3 regions of the Streptomyces sp. NPDC051567 genome follow, and region 2 is predicted to be linked to each of the others. Evidence: riboswitches for the same ligand, from Rfam matches in the RefSeq annotation. Region 2 holds a riboswitch; each other region holds the start of a gene.

Evidence for each region. A riboswitch is a leader RNA that binds a small molecule or an ion and turns the genes downstream of it on or off. The one in region 2 is predicted to bind cobalamin.
Region 1: another riboswitch for cobalamin. It lies ahead of ACIA5F_RS14555 (prenyltransferase/squalene oxidase repeat-containing protein); the one in region 2 lies ahead of ACIA5F_RS16885 (energy-coupling factor ABC transporter permease).
Region 3: another riboswitch for cobalamin. It lies ahead of metE (5-methyltetrahydropteroyltriglutamate--homocysteine S-methyltransferase); the one in region 2 lies ahead of ACIA5F_RS16885 (energy-coupling factor ABC transporter permease).

Annotation. Positions count from the first base shown of each region.
Region 1 is NZ_JBITDK010000010.1:185,986-191,915, reverse strand. It holds gene ACIA5F_RS14570 (DUF4331 domain-containing protein) at 1-723, opposite strand, end outside; gene ACIA5F_RS14565 (chaplin) at 1,292-1,531, opposite strand; gene ACIA5F_RS14560 (hypothetical protein) at 1,828-3,243, opposite strand; cobalamin riboswitch at 3,356-3,434, opposite strand; cobalamin riboswitch at 3,541-3,678, shown strand; gene ACIA5F_RS14555 (prenyltransferase/squalene oxidase repeat-containing protein) at 3,800-5,930, shown strand, end outside.
Region 2 is NZ_JBITDK010000013.1:90,561-96,490, forward strand. It holds gene glyA (serine hydroxymethyltransferase) at 1-469, shown strand, start outside; gene ACIA5F_RS16880 (L-serine ammonia-lyase) at 1,009-2,391, shown strand; cobalamin riboswitch at 2,613-2,808, shown strand; gene ACIA5F_RS16885 (energy-coupling factor ABC transporter permease) at 2,838-3,545, shown strand; gene ACIA5F_RS16890 (energy-coupling factor ABC transporter substrate-binding protein) at 3,620-4,066, shown strand; gene cbiQ (cobalt ECF transporter T component CbiQ) at 4,070-4,819, shown strand; gene ACIA5F_RS16900 (ATP-binding cassette domain-containing protein) at 4,816-5,655, shown strand; gene ACIA5F_RS16905 (PadR family transcriptional regulator) at 5,734-5,930, shown strand, end outside.
Region 3 is NZ_JBITDK010000004.1:247,972-253,901, forward strand. It holds gene ACIA5F_RS07045 (cytochrome P450) at 1-702, shown strand, start outside; gene ACIA5F_RS07050 (thioesterase II family protein) at 794-1,555, shown strand; gene ACIA5F_RS07055 (enoyl-CoA hydratase/isomerase family protein) at 1,657-2,727, opposite strand; partial or broken gene ACIA5F_RS07060 (acyl-CoA dehydrogenase family protein) at 2,724-2,867, opposite strand; cobalamin riboswitch at 3,009-3,235, shown strand; gene metE (5-methyltetrahydropteroyltriglutamate--homocysteine S-methyltransferase) at 3,426-5,747, shown strand.

The sequences.
Region 1 (5,930 bases), on a different contig from region 2:
GGAGTTGACGTTGTACCCGGCCAGGGTGTCCTGGCCGCGCTCGGAGAGGTTGCCGCCGTACAGGAGGTCGAAGACGCGCAGGTCCGCGAAGAAGGGGTCCTCCGCCTGTCCGGCGAAGGTCTTGCCGCCGCCGGGGAGGGTGCGGACGGCCTGGGCGCGCAGGGAACCGTAGTCGGGCATGGAGGCGTTGCCGACGCGGGAGGGGGCGGCGGGCACTCCGGAGAGCAGGACCTTGCTCTCGGCGCCGTGGGAGACCACCAGGTCGTAGACCTGGCGGAAGTTCAGGTCCGGGTCGGTCAGGGAGGTGACCGGTCCGGTGTTGTAGAGGAACTGGCCGGCCGCGTCACGGACCTTGTTGGTGAAGCGCCAGGTGTAGGTGGTGTCCGAGACCCCGTCACCGTTGTTGTCGATCTTGATGTTGTAGCGGAGGTCCTCGCCGAAGGCGTAGAAGTTGGGGCCGCCGTTCGGTTCCTCGAACGGAATCCAGTTCGCGAGGAGGGTGACCGTGTCGGGGCGGTCGGGACTGGTGAACGCGTAGACGTCCGTGTTGTCCGCGCGGGGGTCACCGGCGATGAGCGGTGCCTCGCGGTGGCTGGAGGCCGCGCTGATGCCCGGTGCGAGGGTCAGCAGGCCCATGCCGGTCGCCAGGGCGCCGGCGCCGAGCACCAGGAGGGAGTGGTCGAGGACTCGTCGCGAACGGGGCCCGGCCGGGGTTGCCTTCACAGGGTTCCTTCCAACGGTGGTCTCCCCTGTGCGGCCCGGGGGCGGCGCGGAGGGAAGACGGGTGTGGGGGGGTGGAAGAACGGTCGGCACCGCGGCGAGCGGACTCGCACTGTCCCCTCCGGCAGGCAAGGCAACGGGACTGCCGGGCCGGGACACACCACCACGCATCGCTGCGCAGCGGCAGACAAGCACGTCGGGTGGTGTCCCGGTGGCCACCTCACGGGGCGGTGGTGCCCCGTTCGTGGCGACCGCTCCCCCGAACCCGCTGGTGACGGCGGTGGAGGGGCCAAGATCGCGGCGCCGGATCTTCTCGCGACACGAGGGCGGTCCACTGGGCCGAAAGGGTCCGGGGCCCGTTGTTGCAAGACATGTGCAACAACGGTCGGGAGAGAAGGAAGGGAGAAGGAGGGGGGAAGGAAAGAGACAAGGAAGGGGTGTACCGCGGGTGGCGGCGCCGAAACCGCCACCCGCGGCCGGGCCCCCGGCGCGGCCGTTACCGGCGCGTGTCGGGGGACCTTCCGGCCCGCGCCGCCCCGTTAACGGCGGCGGGCCGGAGGCGGGGTGGGCGTCAGCTGTTGACGCAGACGTTGCCGAAGGAGGGGTTCAGCAGGCCGATCAGGCCGATCGTGTTCCCGCAGGCGTTGACCGGCACGTGCACCGGGATCTGGACGAGGTTGCCCGACGCCACGCCCGGCGAGTACGCGGCGAGGCCCTGCGCCCCCGCGTCGGCCGAGGCCGCCGGGGCGCCGCCGACGACCGCGGCGGCTGCCGCCAGCGCGAGCGCCGCGCTCCTGAGTACACGGGACATGGGTGCCTCCACAGATGAGTACCGGTCCGCGGGACCGCGGACCGTTTCCGGGGGACCGGCCGGGCCGGTCCCTCACCTGGGTCTTCGTCGCATCCGCCGGGCCGGTTGGGCCGCCGGCCGCCGGTTCGCTCGAACGGATGACGGGCCGGGCCGAACGGCCGGGCCGGGAGAGGCGGCCGGGCCGGGAGAGGCGGCCGGGCCGGGAGAGGCGGCCGGGCCGGGAGAGGCGGCCGGGCCGGGAGGGACGCGGTGGCGGGTGTCCCTCCCGGCCGGTGTACGTCCCTCCCGGCCAGGGGTCAGACGCCCCGGCGCAGGGCGATGGTGTCACCCACGGCGACGGCCGTGGAGCGGTCCGCGCCCGCGAAGGCGGAGCCGTCGATGCTGACCTTCCAGGTCGAAGCACCGCTGTTGGCCTTGCCGTTGACGGCGGTGACGGCGCCGGAGCCGCCCGAGGACGGCGTCACCCCGGTGACGCAGCCGGACGGCGTCGCGGCCGTGGTGGCGGCGGTGAGGACCTCGCCGAGCGTGGTCGTGGCGCCGGTCGGGGTGACGGTGACCGAGCAGACCTTGAGGCCGCCGGCCCCGTCGTCCACGGTCAGGGCCAGCTTGGACGCCGTACCGGGGGTGAACGCGCTCTCGGCCGCCCACCGTGCGGCACCGGCCGTCACCGGGACCGGGGGCGCCGAGGTGAAACCGCCGCCCGTGACGGCGCGCAGGCCGTCGATGGAGGCGTAGGCGGAGGGCGAGGTGTCGCTCGGCAGGTACTTGAAGCCGCCGCCCGGCTTGAACTGCTGGGCGATCAGGAAGTCGACCGGGGTCCTGCCCATGGAGGTGAGGAAGTCGCCGGTCTGCGGGTTGATGCCACAGGCGTTGAGGCCGGAGACGGCCCAGCCGTTGGAGTTCGTGTTCGCGCCGAACATCCCGTTGAGGGCGCCGGTGCCGGCCACCAGCTTGCTCTTGAGGAACGCCTTGGCCTGAACGATGTCCGCGTCGGTGGCGGGCACGCCCGAGACGCACAGGGCCGCCATCGAGGCGCCCGTCATGTCGATGTCGCTCGCCGAGGCCAGCGCGGCCGGGTTGCCCTCGGCCTTGCTGAAGTTCCAGCCGCCGTCGTTGTGCTGGTTGGCGCGGATGCGGGTGGTCATCGAGTCGAGCAGGGCCTGCGGCACGCGCTGCCCGCCGGTCTGCGTCCGGGCCCCGCCCAGGGAGAGGGCCGCGAAGACCGTGCCGTTGTAGTTCCCGGACGGGCCGAAGTACCCCGCCTCGGCGTTCTGCCAGTAGCCGTAGACGTCGGCGACGAGGTTGCGGGAGGCGGAGACGCGGGCCGGGTCGATCCCGGCGGCGTACGCGTTGAGCGCACCGCGCTCGTAGTCGGTGACGACCGGGGTGGCGGAGGGCCAGCCCGCGCCGGACAGCAGGTTCCGGTAGACGGTGCGCGCGTTCTTGGTCGCGTCGCCGCCGGGCGTGACGTCCACCGCGGCGGTGCCCGCGGCGGCGAAGACGCTGAAGGCCCACTCGTTGGAGAGACCGGAGCCCGCGTACGAACCGTCGGCGGCCTGGAGGGACTTGAGGTAGGAGACGCCGTTGGTCTTCGAGGTCGCGATCTGCGCGGGCGAGGAGGTGGCCGCGGCGGGCGGCACGGTGAGCGCGAAAGCGCCGAGGACGGCGGGTATCGCCAGTGCGGCGCGACGGGCGGTACGGGGACGGGACATGGCCTGCTCCTGAGCTGAGGGACGGCCGGACACACCCCGCCGCAGCCGCGGCTCCGGAGGCGGTGGCCGCCGTCCGAACGCGTGGTACGGCTTCCTTCGATCACTGCCGCCTGGGCATTCGGGCTCGGTGAACGGCCCCCTGCCGTTCCCACACCGCTGCGCGTCAGCCCCGGATTCGCACCGGGTTCCCCCACGTGGCAGCCCCGGACGCTACCGGAGGGATCATGGGCGCGCCAGCCTGCCCGCAGGCCCCGGGCCCGTGGCGGCGGGTGGGGTTCCGGCCACCTTGACGCTGTCTTCGGCCGCGTGTTTCACTCCGTCTGATAAGCACTCAACTCCAGGGGAAGCCGGTCTGAATCCGGCGCTGACCCGCAACCGTGTGCCCGTACAGAGTGCGGGCGAGCCGGAATGCCTGGAGTCAGGTCATGCAGCTCATACAGCGAGAGAACGCCGTCGCGGACTACGGCGTGGTCCGACCGGCTCCCCCACGGCATCCGCCGTGCGCGGGGGCCCGATGTGCCACGCTCTGCCCGCCCGGACGACACGAGGGGCCGTGGTGGGTACCGCAGAGCAGACAGTCCGGCGCAGGGGCGGGCGGCGATGGCCGTGCCTCGTAGCGGCGGTACTCCTCACCTTCGGCACGGGCGTTGCCTTCGTCACAGTGACACCGGCCGCCGCCGACCCCCTCGACCCGTGCACGGCGACGCGGGGCGCGGTCGTCGCCGTCGACTTCGGCCCCTTCGGCGGCAAGGTCGAGCGGGGCTGCGACCCGACGCCGACCACCGGCTACGAACTGCTCCACGAGGCCGGGTTCCGCACCACGGGCACCGAGCACGACGGCCCCGCCTTCATCTGCCGCATCGGCTACGGCCCCTTCGCCGCCGGGACGCGGTACCCGACCCCCGACGAGGAGGACTGCGTCCTCACCCCGCAGGCCACGGCCTACTGGTCGTACTGGGTGGCCTCCCCGGGCCAGGCCGACTGGAGCTACAGCCGGTACGGCGCCATGGACCGCGTGCCGAAGGACGGCGACGTCGACGCCTGGGTGTTCGGCGGCACCGATGTGGGCGGGTCGACGGGCAGGCCCTCCTTCACCCCCGACCAGGTGCGCGCGGGCGGCGACGCCCCCGGGCCGGACCCCACGACCAGCCCCACCCCCGGGCCGCCCGTCCCGGGCCGCGAGATCGACGTCCCCGCCGCCGCCCGGTGGCTGACGGGACGGCTCACCGACGGCGAACGCGTCGTCGACGAGGGCGCGGACGCCCCCCACCACTTCCTCACCACCGAGGCCGCCTACGCGCTGGCCGCGGCGGAGGGCGGGAGCCCGGCCCTCGACCGGATCACCGCCTTCCTGGCGGCGGAGACCGACGCGTACGCCTACCCGGCCGGCCCGGACCGGGCACCCGACGCGAACGCCGCCGGCCGCCTCGCGCTGCTCGCCGAGGTCACCGGGGGCGACCCGCGCGCCTTCGGCGGACGCGACCTGATCGGCGACCTGGTGAAGAACGTCTGTCCCGCCGGCCCGGAGAGCGGGTCCACGCCCGGCTGCACCGGCAAGGGCGACTTCCTGGACGCGGGCCACGCGGACGGCCAGGCGCTGGCCCTGCTGGCCGTCCTGCGCGCGGGCGTCACCCCGCCGGCCGAGGCCGTGACCCGGCTGACCCAGCTCCAGTGCGCGGACGGCGGCATCACCTCCCTCCTGATCCGGCCGGGCGAGAACTGTGACCCGGACCCGGCGACCACCGCGCTCGTCTCCCTCGTGCTGCGGCACGCGGGCGGGCAGGACGCGACGGTGTCGAAGGCCCGGAGCTACCTCACGCTGGCCCAGCGCCCCGACGGCGGTTTCCCCGGCTACACGGACGCCACCACGGGCTCCGTCATCGCCACCGCCTACGCGGCCCAGGCCCTGCGGGCCCTCGGCGACACCGTCCGGGCCGACGCGGCCGTCTCCTGGCTCTCCGGGCAGCAGCTCACGGACGGCGGCTTCGGCTTCGAGGAGGGGCTCCCGGACCCGGCCTTCTACCCCACGACCACGGCCGTCCTCGCGGGCCGGGACACCAGCCTGGTCACCCTGACCACGAAGACCCCCGAACCGACCCGGCCGCCCACGACGCCTCCGACGACTCCGCCCACCGACCCGCCGACCACACCCCCGACCGGCCCGCCCACGACGCCTCCCACCACTGCGCCGACCGTCCCGGCCGGTGAGCGTCCCGATCTCGGGCGGGGTGTCACCTACCTCACCGGCCCGGTCCTCAAGCAGGGCCGGTACTACGAGTCCAGCCCGGGTTTCGCCGACTTCGGTCTCACGATCGACGGCGCCTACGCGCTGGCCGCGACCGGCCGCGACGACAACAGGCTGCGCGCCGTCGTGGACTTCCTCGACAAGGGCGGCAAGGACGGCACGGGCCGCGGGGTCCACGACTGGACCGGTGTCGGCCGCAGGACCGCGGGCGGCGGGTCGATCGGCAAGACCGCCCTGCTGGCCCAGACCGTCGGCCGCGACCCGCGCGCCTTCGGCGGCCAGGACCTGATCGCCGCCCTGGACAAGGGCATCTGCACGGCGCCCAGCGAGAAGCCGGACCGCAGGTGCGCGGCGCCGGGCAACTACTCCTACACGCCCTCGGTGTTCGGGCAGGCGCTGGGCGTCACGGCGCAGTTGCGGGCGGGCGAGAGGCGGGCCGCCA
Region 2 (5,930 bases):
GCACGTGATCGCGGCCAAGGCCGTCTCCTTCAAGATCGCGGCATCGGAGGACTTCAAGGAGCGCCAGGTGCGCACCCTGGAGGGCGCGAAGATCATCGCCGAGCGCCTGATCCAGCCGGACGTCACCGAGGTGGGCGTCTCCGTCCTCTCCGGCGGCACGGACGTGCACCTGGTCCTGGTCGACCTGCGCGACTCCGAGCTGGACGGCCAGCAGGCCGAGGACCGCCTCCACGGGATCGGCATCACGGTCAACCGGAACGCGATCCCGAACGACCCGCGCCCCCCGATGGTCACCTCGGGCCTGCGGATCGGCACGCCGGCGCTGGCCACCCGCGGCTTCGGCGCCGAGGACTTCACCGAGGTCGCGGAGATCATCGCGTCCGCGCTGAAGCCCGCCTTCGACGCCGCCGACCTGACGGCGCGCGTCTCGGCCCTCGCCGCGAAGTTCCCGCTGTACCCGACGCTCTGACCGTAGCGCCGCTCCCGGGCCGGGCCGTTCCCGGTCCGGCCCGGGAGCGGCGGCCGGAGGGCCCGGTCCTGTCCGCGAGGAGGGACCGGGCCCTTCGCGTGACCGGGGCTTCCCGCGGCCGGGGCCGCAGGGTGCCCCGGGGCCCGTCGGCGGACGACCGCCGTCCGACGTCCGACGTCCGATGTCCGCCGTCCTCCCGGCCGGAACGGGTCCGGCCAGGCCAGGGTCCGGCTGCCGTACGGCAGCCCGTACGGCAGCCCGTACGGCAGCCGTCAGGACCCGGCCGGACCTGGCCGGACCTGGCCGAGCCGGTCCGGTCGCCGGTACCGGGCGGCCCCGCGCCGCCATAGAAGCCCCAGGAACCCCAGGGGCCTCGTCCGCCCGCCCCTCCTCCGGGGCCACAGCCCCGCTCCGGCGCCGTCCCGTACGGGCTCGCGCCCGGCTCCTTCCTCACGGGTTAGTCTCGCCTGTCGGACAAAAACCGAACAATCGACCTATCCTGCCCCGTCCACCCCACGAGCAGACAAGGGAGTCCGCCAGTGGCCATCTCCGTCTTCGACCTCTTCTCCATCGGCATCGGCCCGTCCTCCTCCCACACGGTCGGTCCGATGCGCGCGGCACGGATGTTCGTGACCCGGCTGAAGAAGGACGGCGTCCTCGCACAGACCGCGTCCGTACGGGCCGAACTCTTCGGCTCGCTCGGCGCGACCGGCCACGGCCACGGCACCCCCAAGGCGGTGCTGCTGGGCCTGGAGGGCCACTCCCCGCGCACGGTCGACGTGGAGACCGCCGACGCCGAGGTCGAGCGCATCCGCCGGACGGGCCGGCTGCGGCTGCTGGGCACCGAGATAGGCGAGGGCCACGAGATCGCCTTCGACGAGCCGAACCAGCTGATCCTGCACCGCCGCCGCTCCCTGCCGTACCACGCCAACGGCATGACCCTCTTCGCCTACGACACGGCGGGCACCCCGCTGCTGGAGAAGACGTACTACTCGGTCGGCGGCGGCTTCGTCGTGGACGAGGACGCGGTCGGCGAGGACCGGATCAAGCTCGACGACACCGTGCTGAAGTACCCCTTCCGCTCCGGTGACGAGATGCTCCGCCTGGCGAACGAGACCGGCCTGTCGATCTCCTCCCTGATGCTGGAGAACGAGAAGACCTGGCGCACCGAGGACGAGATCCGCGAGGGCCTGCTGGAGATCTGGCGCGTCATGCAGTCCTGCGTCGCGCGCGGCATGTCCCGCGAGGGCATCCTCCCGGGCGGTCTGCGGGTCAAGCGCCGGGCCGCCTCCACGGCGCGCCAGCTGCGCGCCGAGGGCGACCCGCTGCTGCACCGCAGCGAGTGGGCGACGATCTACGCGATGGCGGTCAACGAGGAGAACGCGGCGGGCGGCCGGGTCGTGACCGCCCCCACCAACGGCGCGGCGGGCGTCCTGCCGGCCGTCCTGCACTACTACATGAACTTCGTGCCGGGCGCCGACGAGGACGGCGTGGTCCGCTTCCTCCTGGCGGCGGGCGCGATCGGCATGCTCTTCAAGGAGAACGCCTCGATCTCGGGCGCCGAGGTCGGCTGCCAGGGCGAGGTGGGCTCCGCCTGCTCCATGGCGGCGGGCGCCCTCGCCGAGGTCATGGGCGGCACCCCGGAGCAGGTCGAGAACGCGGCCGAGATCGGCATGGAGCACAACCTGGGCCTGACCTGCGACCCGGTCGGCGGCCTGGTCCAGATCCCGTGCATCGAGCGCAACGGCATGGCGGCGGTCAAGGCCGTCACGGCGGCCAGGATGGCGCTGCGCGGCGACGGCAGCCACAAGGTCTCCCTCGACAAGGTCATCAAGACCATGAAGGAGACGGGCGCGGACATGAAGGTCAAGTACAAGGAGACGGCCCGCGGCGGCCTCGCGGTCAACGTCATCGAGTGCTGACGTAGACACGGCCCCGCCCGCGTCGGCGGAGGCGGGGACGGACACGAGGCCCGGCGGGCCGCTTCGCGGGAAGCGGTCCGGCGGGCCTCGTACTGTCCGCCCCGGCGGCGCTCCGGGTCCGAAGGGGCGCTCCGGGTCCGAGGGGGGGGCTCCCGTGGCCGTCGGCGGGAACGGACCGCAGGTGGGCTGCCCGGACGGGTTGTGGGGCGTCGGCGGCGGGACTAAGGTCAGCGGGCCTTGGTGTTCGGGAAACCGGTGGGAAACCGGTGCGGCCCTCGCCACTGTGATCGGGAAGTCCGGCTCCACTCCTGCGGGAAGCCACTGGGACCACGCGGGGAACCGCACGGGCCCGGGAAGGCGGAGCCAGGGCATCAGTACCCGTGAGCCAGGAGACCGGCCAGGGCGCGTCGTCCATCCACGAGGTGCTGGAGAGGTCTCCCCCACTCATGCATATAGCCGAGGGGTTCCTACCCCCTTTGCACGCGGTCGCCTGGGGCGCCGCGTCCGCTCCCTTCGTCGTCCACGGGGTCCGCGCCCTCACCCGCGAGGTGAAGGAGCATCCCGAGAGCACGCTGCTGCTCGGGGCGTCCGGAGCGTTCACTTTCGTCCTGTCCGCCCTGAAGATCCCTTCGGTGACGGGCAGTTGCTCGCACCCCACCGGCACCGGGCTCGGCGCCATCCTCTTCCGTCCGCCGATCATGGCGGTGCTCGGCACGATCACCCTGCTCTTCCAGGCGCTGCTGCTGGCCCACGGCGGGCTGACCACGCTGGGCGCCAACGTCTTCTCGATGGCGATCGCCGGGCCCTGGGCGGGGTACGGGGTCTACCGGCTGCTGCGCAGGGCCGGGGCGCCGCTGATGGTGACCGTCTTCTTCGGCGCCTTCTTCGCCGACCTGGTCACCTACTGCGTCACCAGCGTCCAGCTCGCGGCGGCCTTCCCGGACCCGGGTACCGGCTTCGCGGGCGCGCTCGCGAAGTTCGGCGGGATCTTCGCCGTCACCCAGATCCCGCTCGCGGTCAGCGAGGGGCTGCTGACGGTCCTCGTGATGCGGCTGCTGATGCGGTCGAGCCGCTCGGACCTGGTCCGGCTGGGCGTCGCCCGGCTCACCCGGGGCAAGGCCGCGCCCGGAAACCGGCCGGAGGCGGCGCTGTGACGAGCCGGAGGACGAAGGCAGGGACAGGGCCAGGGACAGGGGCGGGGACGAGGACGAGGACGAGGACGATGGCGATGAGCCGGCACGCGAAGATCAACACTCTGCTGCTGCTCCTGGTGGCGGCGCTGGCCGTGCTCCCCCTCGCGCTGGGGATGGGCGAGGGCAAGGAGGAGCCGTTCGCGGGCGCCGACGCCCAGGCCGAGGCGGCCATCACCGAACTGGACCCGGACTACGAGCCGTGGTTCACCCCGCTGTACGAACCTCCGTCCGGGGAGGTCGAGTCCGCGCTCTTCGCCCTCCAGGCGGCGCTCGGCGCGGGCCTGCTCGCGTACTACTTCGGGGTCCGTACGGGCCGCCGCCAGGGCGCCGCCGCCGCGACGGCCGCCGCCCGGGGGGACCGGCCGGACGGGCCGGAGGCCGCGGACCGGGGCCCCGCACCGGGCCCCGGCCCCGCCCCCGCGCCGTCCCCCGGCCCGGACCCCGGCCCGCCGCCGGGGCCCGTCACCCGGGTGGAGCCGTAGCCGGTGCTGCCCATCGACGTGGCGGCGCACAGCAGCCGCTGGCGCCACCGCCACCCGCTGGAGAAGGCGCTGCTGGGGCTCGGGCTGACGGTCACGGCCGTCTGCCTGCCGCCCTGGCCCGGCGGGCCGCTGGTCGCCGTCGCCACGCTCGCCCTGCTCCTCGGCCCGGCCGAGGTGGCCGGGCGGCAGCTGTGGCGGGCCTTCCGTATCCCGCTCGGCTTCTGTGTCACGGGGGCGGTGCCGCTGCTGTTCGCGGTGGGCGGCCCGTCGGGGCCGGTCTCACCGGCCCCGGACGGTCCGCTCCGCGCGGCGGAGCTGCTGCTGCGCACCTCGTCGGCCTCGCTCGGCCTGCTGCTGTTCGCCTTCACCACCCCCGTCTCGGACGTGCTGCCCCGGCTGGTGCGGGCCGGGGTCCCGGCCCCGGTGGTGGACGTGGCCCTGGTCATGTACCGGATCGGGTTCCTGCTGCTCGACTCCCTCGCCCAGGTCCACCGCGCCCAGGCGGCCCGGCTGGGCCAGAGGGGCCGGGCGGCGGTGTGGCGTTCGCTGGCCGGGCTCGCCGCGACCGCCTTCGTCCGGGCCTTCGACCGCGCGGCGCGGCTCCAGGAGGGCCTGGCCGGGCGCGGCTACGACGGCACGCTGCGGGTGCTCGTCCCCCAGGCGGCGCTGTCCTGGCGGTTCCTGGCCGGGACCGCCGCCCTGCTGATCTCCCTGGTCACCGTGACCCTCGTCCTGAAGGAGCTGTACCTGTGAGGCCGTCGGTGGAGCTGGTGGGGGCGGGGTACGCGTACGAGGACGGGCCCGAGGTCCTCTCCGGCGTGGATTTCGGGATCGCGCCGCAGCGGGCGCTGGTCCTGCTGGGCCGCAACGGCAGTGGCAAGACCACGCTGATGCGGCTGCTGAGCGGGGGGCTGCGGCCGGGCTCCGGGGCGCTGCTGCTCGACGGCGTGCGGGTGACGTACGACCGGGCCGGTCTGACCCGGCTGCGGACGGCGGTGCAGCTCGTCGTGCAGGACCCGGACGACCAGCTCTTCGCGGCCTCGGTGGAGCAGGACGTCTCCTTCGGGCCGATGAACCTGGGGCTGGCGCCCGGGGAGGTCCGGGCCCGGGTCGGTGACGCGCTGGCCGCGCTGGACATCACGGCGCTGCGGGACCGCCCGACCCACCTCCTCTCGTACGGCCAGCGCAAGCGCGCGGCGATCGCGGGCGCGGTGGCGATGGCTCCGCGCGTGCTGATCCTGGACGAGCCGACGGCCGGGCTGGACCCGGACGGGCAGGAGCGGCTGCTGGACGTCCTGGCGGGTCTGCGTGCGCGGGGGACGACGGTGGTGATGGCCACGCACGACGTGGACCTGGCGGTCCGGTGGGCGGACGACGCGGCGGTCCTCACCCCGGCGGGCATCCGGCTGGGCCCGGCCCCGGCCCTGCTGTCGGACCCGGAGCTGCTGGCCTCGGCGGGGCTGCGCCAGGCGTGGTCCCCGGCGGTGACGGCGTTCCTGCGCGCCCGGGGCCTGCTCGCCGCCGACGCCCCGGGCCCGCGCGTGCCCGAGGCGCTGGCCGCCTGGGAGCCGGGGCCGGTCCGGGGCTGACCGGGGCGCGGGGCCGGTCCGGGCGCGGGGCCAGGTCCGGTCCGGCGCTCCGGGCGGTCGCAAACCTAGGATGGCGCCATGTCGCTCCCGCACGCCATCCTCACCGCCCTCCTCGAAAAGCCCTCGTCCGGGCTGGAGCTGACCCGGCGGTTCGACAAGTCGATCGGGTACTTCTGGTCCGCGACGCACCAGCAGATCTACCGCGAGCTGGGCCGGCTGGAGGAGGCCGGGCTGATCCGGGCGCTGCCCGGCCAGGTCCCGGTCCGGGGGCGGCG
Region 3 (5,930 bases), on a different contig from region 2:
GTCGCCGCGGACGACCCCGAGTTCCAGCTCGCCGCCGGACCGCGGGCCACCCTCGTGACCGCGCACCGCGAGCTGTTCGCCTACTTCCAGGACATCGTCACCGCGCGGCGGCGCGCGCCGGGCGACGACCTGATCAGCGTGCTGCTGACCATGGAGCTGGACGGGCGCCGGCTGTCGCCGGGCGAGATCGTGTCCAACTGCTACAGCCTGCTGCTGGGCGCGACCGTCACCACGGCCCAGCCGCCGAGCGCGGCGATGGCGGAGCTGGCCGGGACGGCGGTCCTCGACGACTGGGCGGCCCACCCGGAGCTGCTCACCAGTGGTGTGGAGGAGTCGCTGCGCTGGGCTTCGCCCACCCAGCACTTCATGCGCCACACCACCCGCGAGGTCGAGATCCGGGGGGTGCGGGTCCCGGCGGGGGACGCGGTCGTCGTGTGGCTGGGGTCGGCCAACCGTGACGAGAGCGTCTTCACCGACCCGGACACCTTCGACATCCGGCGCAAGCCCAACCGGCACATCGCGTTCGGCGTCGGCGCGCACTACTGCATCGGGCACACCGTCGCCCGGGTGACCCTGCGGGTCCTGTTCGAGGAGCTGCTCGGCCGGTTCACCGGTTTCGAACTCGCCGGGACACCGCGGCGGATTCGTTCGAACATCATCGCCGGTTTCACCCACCTGCCGGTCACCGCGCGGCTCCGGTAGGCGCTGCCACGCCCCGTACCCCGCGCCGTTCCCGGCCGCCCCCCTCATCAGCGAGAAGAAGTCCCCAGAAGTCCCCACCGGAAGGTCATCAGTGGACGCTCCAGCGGCCCGTACCCGCAACAAGTGGTTCCTGCGCGAGCCGTCGCCGGTGGCACCGGCGAGGCTGTTCTGCCTGCCCTACTCGGGGTGCGGCGCCAGCATGTACCGTCACTGGCCGTCGTCGGTCGACGGCGTCGAGATCTGTCCCGTGCAGCTGCCCGGCCGGGAGAACCGGATGCGCGAGCCCGCCTACGCCACCTACGAGGCGCTGGCCGACGACCTCTCCGAGGCGCTGCGGCCCTATCTGGACCGCCCCTACGCGCTGTTCGGGCACTGCGGTTCCGCGCTGGCGGCGTACGAGACGGCCGTGCGGCTGGTGGAGAAGGGCTGCCCCGCCCCCACCCAGGTGTTCGTCTCGGCCGAGGTGGCGCCGCAGGACGGCCCCTACGGCCGTTTCCTCGACATGAGCGACGACGAACTGGCCGTCGAGCTGCGCCGCCTCGTCGCGGAGCTGGGCGGCACCCTGGAGCCGAGCCTGCTCGCGCTCTACCTGGGTGTGCTGCGGGGCGACGTCGAGATGAACAAGCGGTACCACGTGGCCGATCCGGTGCGGCTGCCGTGTCCCGTGACCGCCATCGGGTGGACCGGGGACACCGGTGTCCCGGCGTCCCTCATGACCGGCTGGTCGGCGTGCGGGGAGACGACCTTCGCGCTGCTGGACGGCGGCCACTACCGCTTCGTCGAGGCGCCGGGTGAGCTGATGGCGGTGCTGACCGCGGACCTCCGTCGTCCCGGCCGGGCCCGCACCGCCTGACCCGGGCCCGGCCGGGGGCCCGGCGGAGCCTGCCGGACGGTCCGGCGGGCGGCGGGCGGGCTCCGGCCCCCCGGGTCAGGCGGTGCGCGCGGTGGTCCGGCTCACCGGGGCGCCTCCTGCGGGGCCTTGGCGGCCAGGGAGAGTTCCCGGTCGCCGAGCGGCGCGAAGTACCGGGCCACGTCCTCGTCCGTCACCTCCGCGAGGGTCGGGGGTGTCCAGCGGGGCGAGCGGTCCTTGTCGACGACCTGGGCGCGGATGCCCTCCACCAGGTCGGGTGAGGACAGGGCCGCGCAGGACACCCGGTACTCCTGTCCGAGCACCGCCTCCAGCGGCCCGAGCGCCGGTACCCGGCGCAGGGCGGCCAGGGTGACCTTCAGGGCGGTGGGCGACCTGGCGAGGATCGTCCCGGCCGCCTCCCGTGCGGCGGGCGCGCCGGTGCCGAGGAGCCGGTCCACGATCTCCTCGACCGTGTCGGCCCCGTAGCAGGGGTCGGCCCATTCGCGGAAGGCGTCCAGCGTCCCCGGCGGCGCCTCGCCGACGAACGCGGGGAGCACCTCGTCCACCGGCGCCGCCGCCAGGGCCGTGCGGAGTTCCGGCAGCCGGTCCGCCGGGACGAAGTGGTCGGCGAGCCCGCACAGCACGGCGTCCGCGGCCCCCACCGCCGTCCCGGTCAGCGCCAGATGGGTGCCGAGCCCGCCGGGGGCGAGCGCCAGCAGGTACGTGCCGCCCACGTCGGGTACGAAGCCGATCCCGGTCTCCGGCATGGCGACCCGGGACCGTTCGGTGACGATCCGTACCCCGCCGTGCGCCGAGACGCCGACCCCGCCGCCCATGACGATGCCGTCCATGAGGGCGACGTACGGTTTCGGGTAGCGGGCGATGCGGGCGTTGAGCCGGTACTCGTCCCGCCAGAACTCCGCCGAGGCGGCGCCGCCCGCGCGGGCGTCCTCGTGGATGGCCCGGATGTCGCCGCCCGCGCACAGGCCGCGTTCCCCGGCCCCGGTGATCAGGACGGCCTCGACCGCCGGGTCGTGTTCCCACGCGTCCAGGGCCCCGGCGATCCGGTGGACCATCTCGTGGGTGAGGGCGTTGAGGGCCCGGGGCCGGTTCAGGGTGATGACGCCGAGGCGGCCCTCGGCCCGGGTCAGGACGGGGGGTTCGTCGCCGGTCACCGGACGGCCCCGGGCAGGGAGCGGGCCACAAGGAGGCGCATGATCTCGTCGGTTCCTTCCAGGATCTGCCGGACCCGCAGGTCACGGACGCTCTTCTCGCTGCCGTACGCGGCCGGGCGGCCGCAACCGGCGTGGGGCTGCCGGAGGCCGGTGAACCGCTCCGCGGGCGGGCCGGACCGCTGCCGCTCCGGCTCCGACTCCGGCTCCGGCTCCGGCCCGTCCGTGTCCCCTCTCACGGTCCGGAATGTGAACAGTACTGTCCGAACGCGGGTGATCCCTCTACTCTGACGGGCACAGCTGGTTCGCCCCGTCCGCCAGGCGGGATGCGTCGTAAGAGGGAACCCGGTGGAAATCCGGGACTGCCCCGCAGCGGTGAGCGGGAACGACCGCCGTCATACGCACTGGGACCGGGAAACGGTCCTGGGAAGCGACGGCCAGTAGGTGTCCGCCGGGAGACCGGCCGGCGTGCCCGCGAGTCCGAAGACCTGCCCGCTGTCCGCGCACGGCCGATCGTGCGCGGATATCCCGGTGACCTCGTGGGCGGGTCGGAGGAAACCCCGGACGGAAGTCCGGGGCGACGCACATCAGGCGGACGACCGCGCCCCGCGCGCGGCAACGGTCCCGTCCGGTCTGCCTCCCCTTCGCGTCCTCGTCCCGTCCCCGGGATCTCCAGGACACATCTCGCGAAGGAGAGTTCCGTGACAGCGAAGTCCGCAGCCGCGGCAGTACGGGCCACCGTGTACGGCTACCCCCGCCAGGGACAGAACCGGGAACTGAAGAAGGCCGTCGAGGGTTACTGGAAGGGCCGCGTCACCGCCGACGCCCTCCGGGAGACCGCGGCGGAGCTGCGCCGGACGAACTGGCGGCAGCTCGCCGACGCGGGCATCACCGAGGTGCCGACCGGCGACTTCTCGTACTACGACCACGTGCTGGACACCAGTGTCATGGTCGGCGCCGTCCCCGCCCGGCACCGTGAGGCCCACGCCGCGGACGCGCTCGACGGCTACTTCGCCATGGCGCGCGGCACCCAGGACGTCGCGCCCCTGGAGATGACCAAGTGGTTCGACACCAACTACCACTACCTGGTCCCCGAACTCGGCCCCGGCACCGTCTTCACGGCCGACTCCTCCCGGCAGGTCGCCGAGCTGGAGGAAGCCCTCGCGCTCGGCCTCGACGCCCGGCCGGTCCTCGTCGGCCCGGTCACCTACCTGCTGCTGGCCAAGCCCGCTCCCGGGGTGGCCGCCGACTTCGAGCCGCTGACCCTGCTGGACCGTCTCCTGCCCGTGTACGCGGAGGTCCTCGCCGACCTGCGGGCCGCCGGCGCCGAGTGGGTGCAGCTCGACGAGCCCGCCCTGGTCCAGGACCGCACCCCGGCCGAACTGAACGCCGCCGCCCGCGCCTACCGCGACCTCGGCGCGCTCACCGACCGGCCCAAGCTGCTGGTCGCCTCCTACTTCGACCGCCTCGGCGAGGCCCTGTCCGTCCTGGCCAAGGCACCCGTCGACGGGCTCGCCCTCGACTTCACCGACCGGGCCGCCAAGAACCTCGACGACCTCGCCGCCGTCGGCGGACTGCGCGGCAAGCGCCTGGTCGCGGGCGTGGTCAACGGCCGCAACATCTGGATCAACGACTACGAGAAGTCCCTCGCCGTCCTCGGCACGCTGCTGGGCCTCGCCGGCCAGGTCGACGTGGCCGCCTCCTGCTCCCTGCTGCACGTCCCGCTGGACGCAGGCGCCGAACGCGACATCGACCCGCAGATCGCCCGCTGGCTCGCCTTCGCCCGGCAGAAGACGACCGAGATCGTCACCCTCGCCAAGGGCCTGGCCCGGGGCACCGACGCCATCACCGCCGAACTCGCCGCCAACCGGGCCGACCTGGCCTCCCGCGCCGGGTCCGCCCTCACCCGCGACCCGGCGGTACGGGCCCGTACCGCCGCGATCACCGACGCCGACGGCCGCCGCTCCCAGCCCTACGCCGAACGGACGCTCGCCCAGCGCGCCCACCTCGGCCTGCCCCTCCTGCCGACCACCACCATCGGTTCGTTCCCCCAGACGGCCGAGTTGCGGACCGCCCGCGCCGACCTGCGCGCCGGACGCCTCGACACCGCCGGGTACGAGGAGCGCGTCAAGGACGAGATCCGCGAGGTCCTCGCCTTCCAGGAGAAGGCGGGCATCGACGTCCTCGTCCACGGCGAGCCCGAACGCAACGACATGGTGCAGTACTTCGCCGAACAGCTCACCGGCTACCTCGCCACCCAGCACGGCTGGGTCCAGTCCTACGGCACCCGCTACGTCCGCCCGCCCGTCCTGGCCGGGGACATCTCCCGCCCCGAGCCGATGACGGTCCGCTGGACCTCCTACGCCCAGGCTCAGACCTCCAAGCCGGTCAAGGGCATGCTCACCGGCCCGGTCACCATGCTCGCCTGGTCCTTCGTCCGCGACGACCAGCCGCTCGGCGACACCGCCCGCCAGGTCGCCCTCGCCCTGCGCGACGAGGTCAACGACCTGGAGGCCGCGGGCACCTCCGTCATCCAGGTCGACGAACCCGCCCTCCGCGAGACCCTCCCGCTGCGCGCCGCCGACCACGCCGCATACCTGGACTGGGCCACCGAGTCCTTCCGCCTCACCGTCTCCGGGGTGCGGCCGGACACCCAGATCCACACCCACATGTGCTACGCCGAGTTCGGTGACATCGTCCAGGCCATCGACGACCTCGACGCGGACGTCATCAGCCTGGAGGCCGCCCGCTCCCACATGCAGGTCGCCACCGAACTGGCCGGGCACGGCTACCCGCGCGAGGCCGGGCCCGGGGTCTGGGACATCCACTCCCCGCGCGTGCCCAGCGCCCAGGAGGCTGCCGCCCTGCTCCGCAAGGGACTGGAGGCCATCCCGGCGGAACGCCTCTGGGTCAACCCCGACTGCGGCCTGAAGACCCGCGGCTGGCCCGAGACCAAGGCCTCCCTGGAGAACCTGGTCACCGCGGCCCGCGAGGTCCGCTCCGGCCTGACCCCGGACGCCTGACCGCACCGGCACGAGGAGCCGCCCCGGCCGCCGCGACCACCGGCGGCCCGGGCGGTGCCCGGGCACCCACCCCTCAAGGGACGTACCACCGCTGGGACTTGTCCCCGGAGCCGCAGCCGTAGCCGTAGCCGGAGAGGAGCTGCGGGGCCGAGGACCGGCACCCCCTGGGCCGAGCCCGTGGCC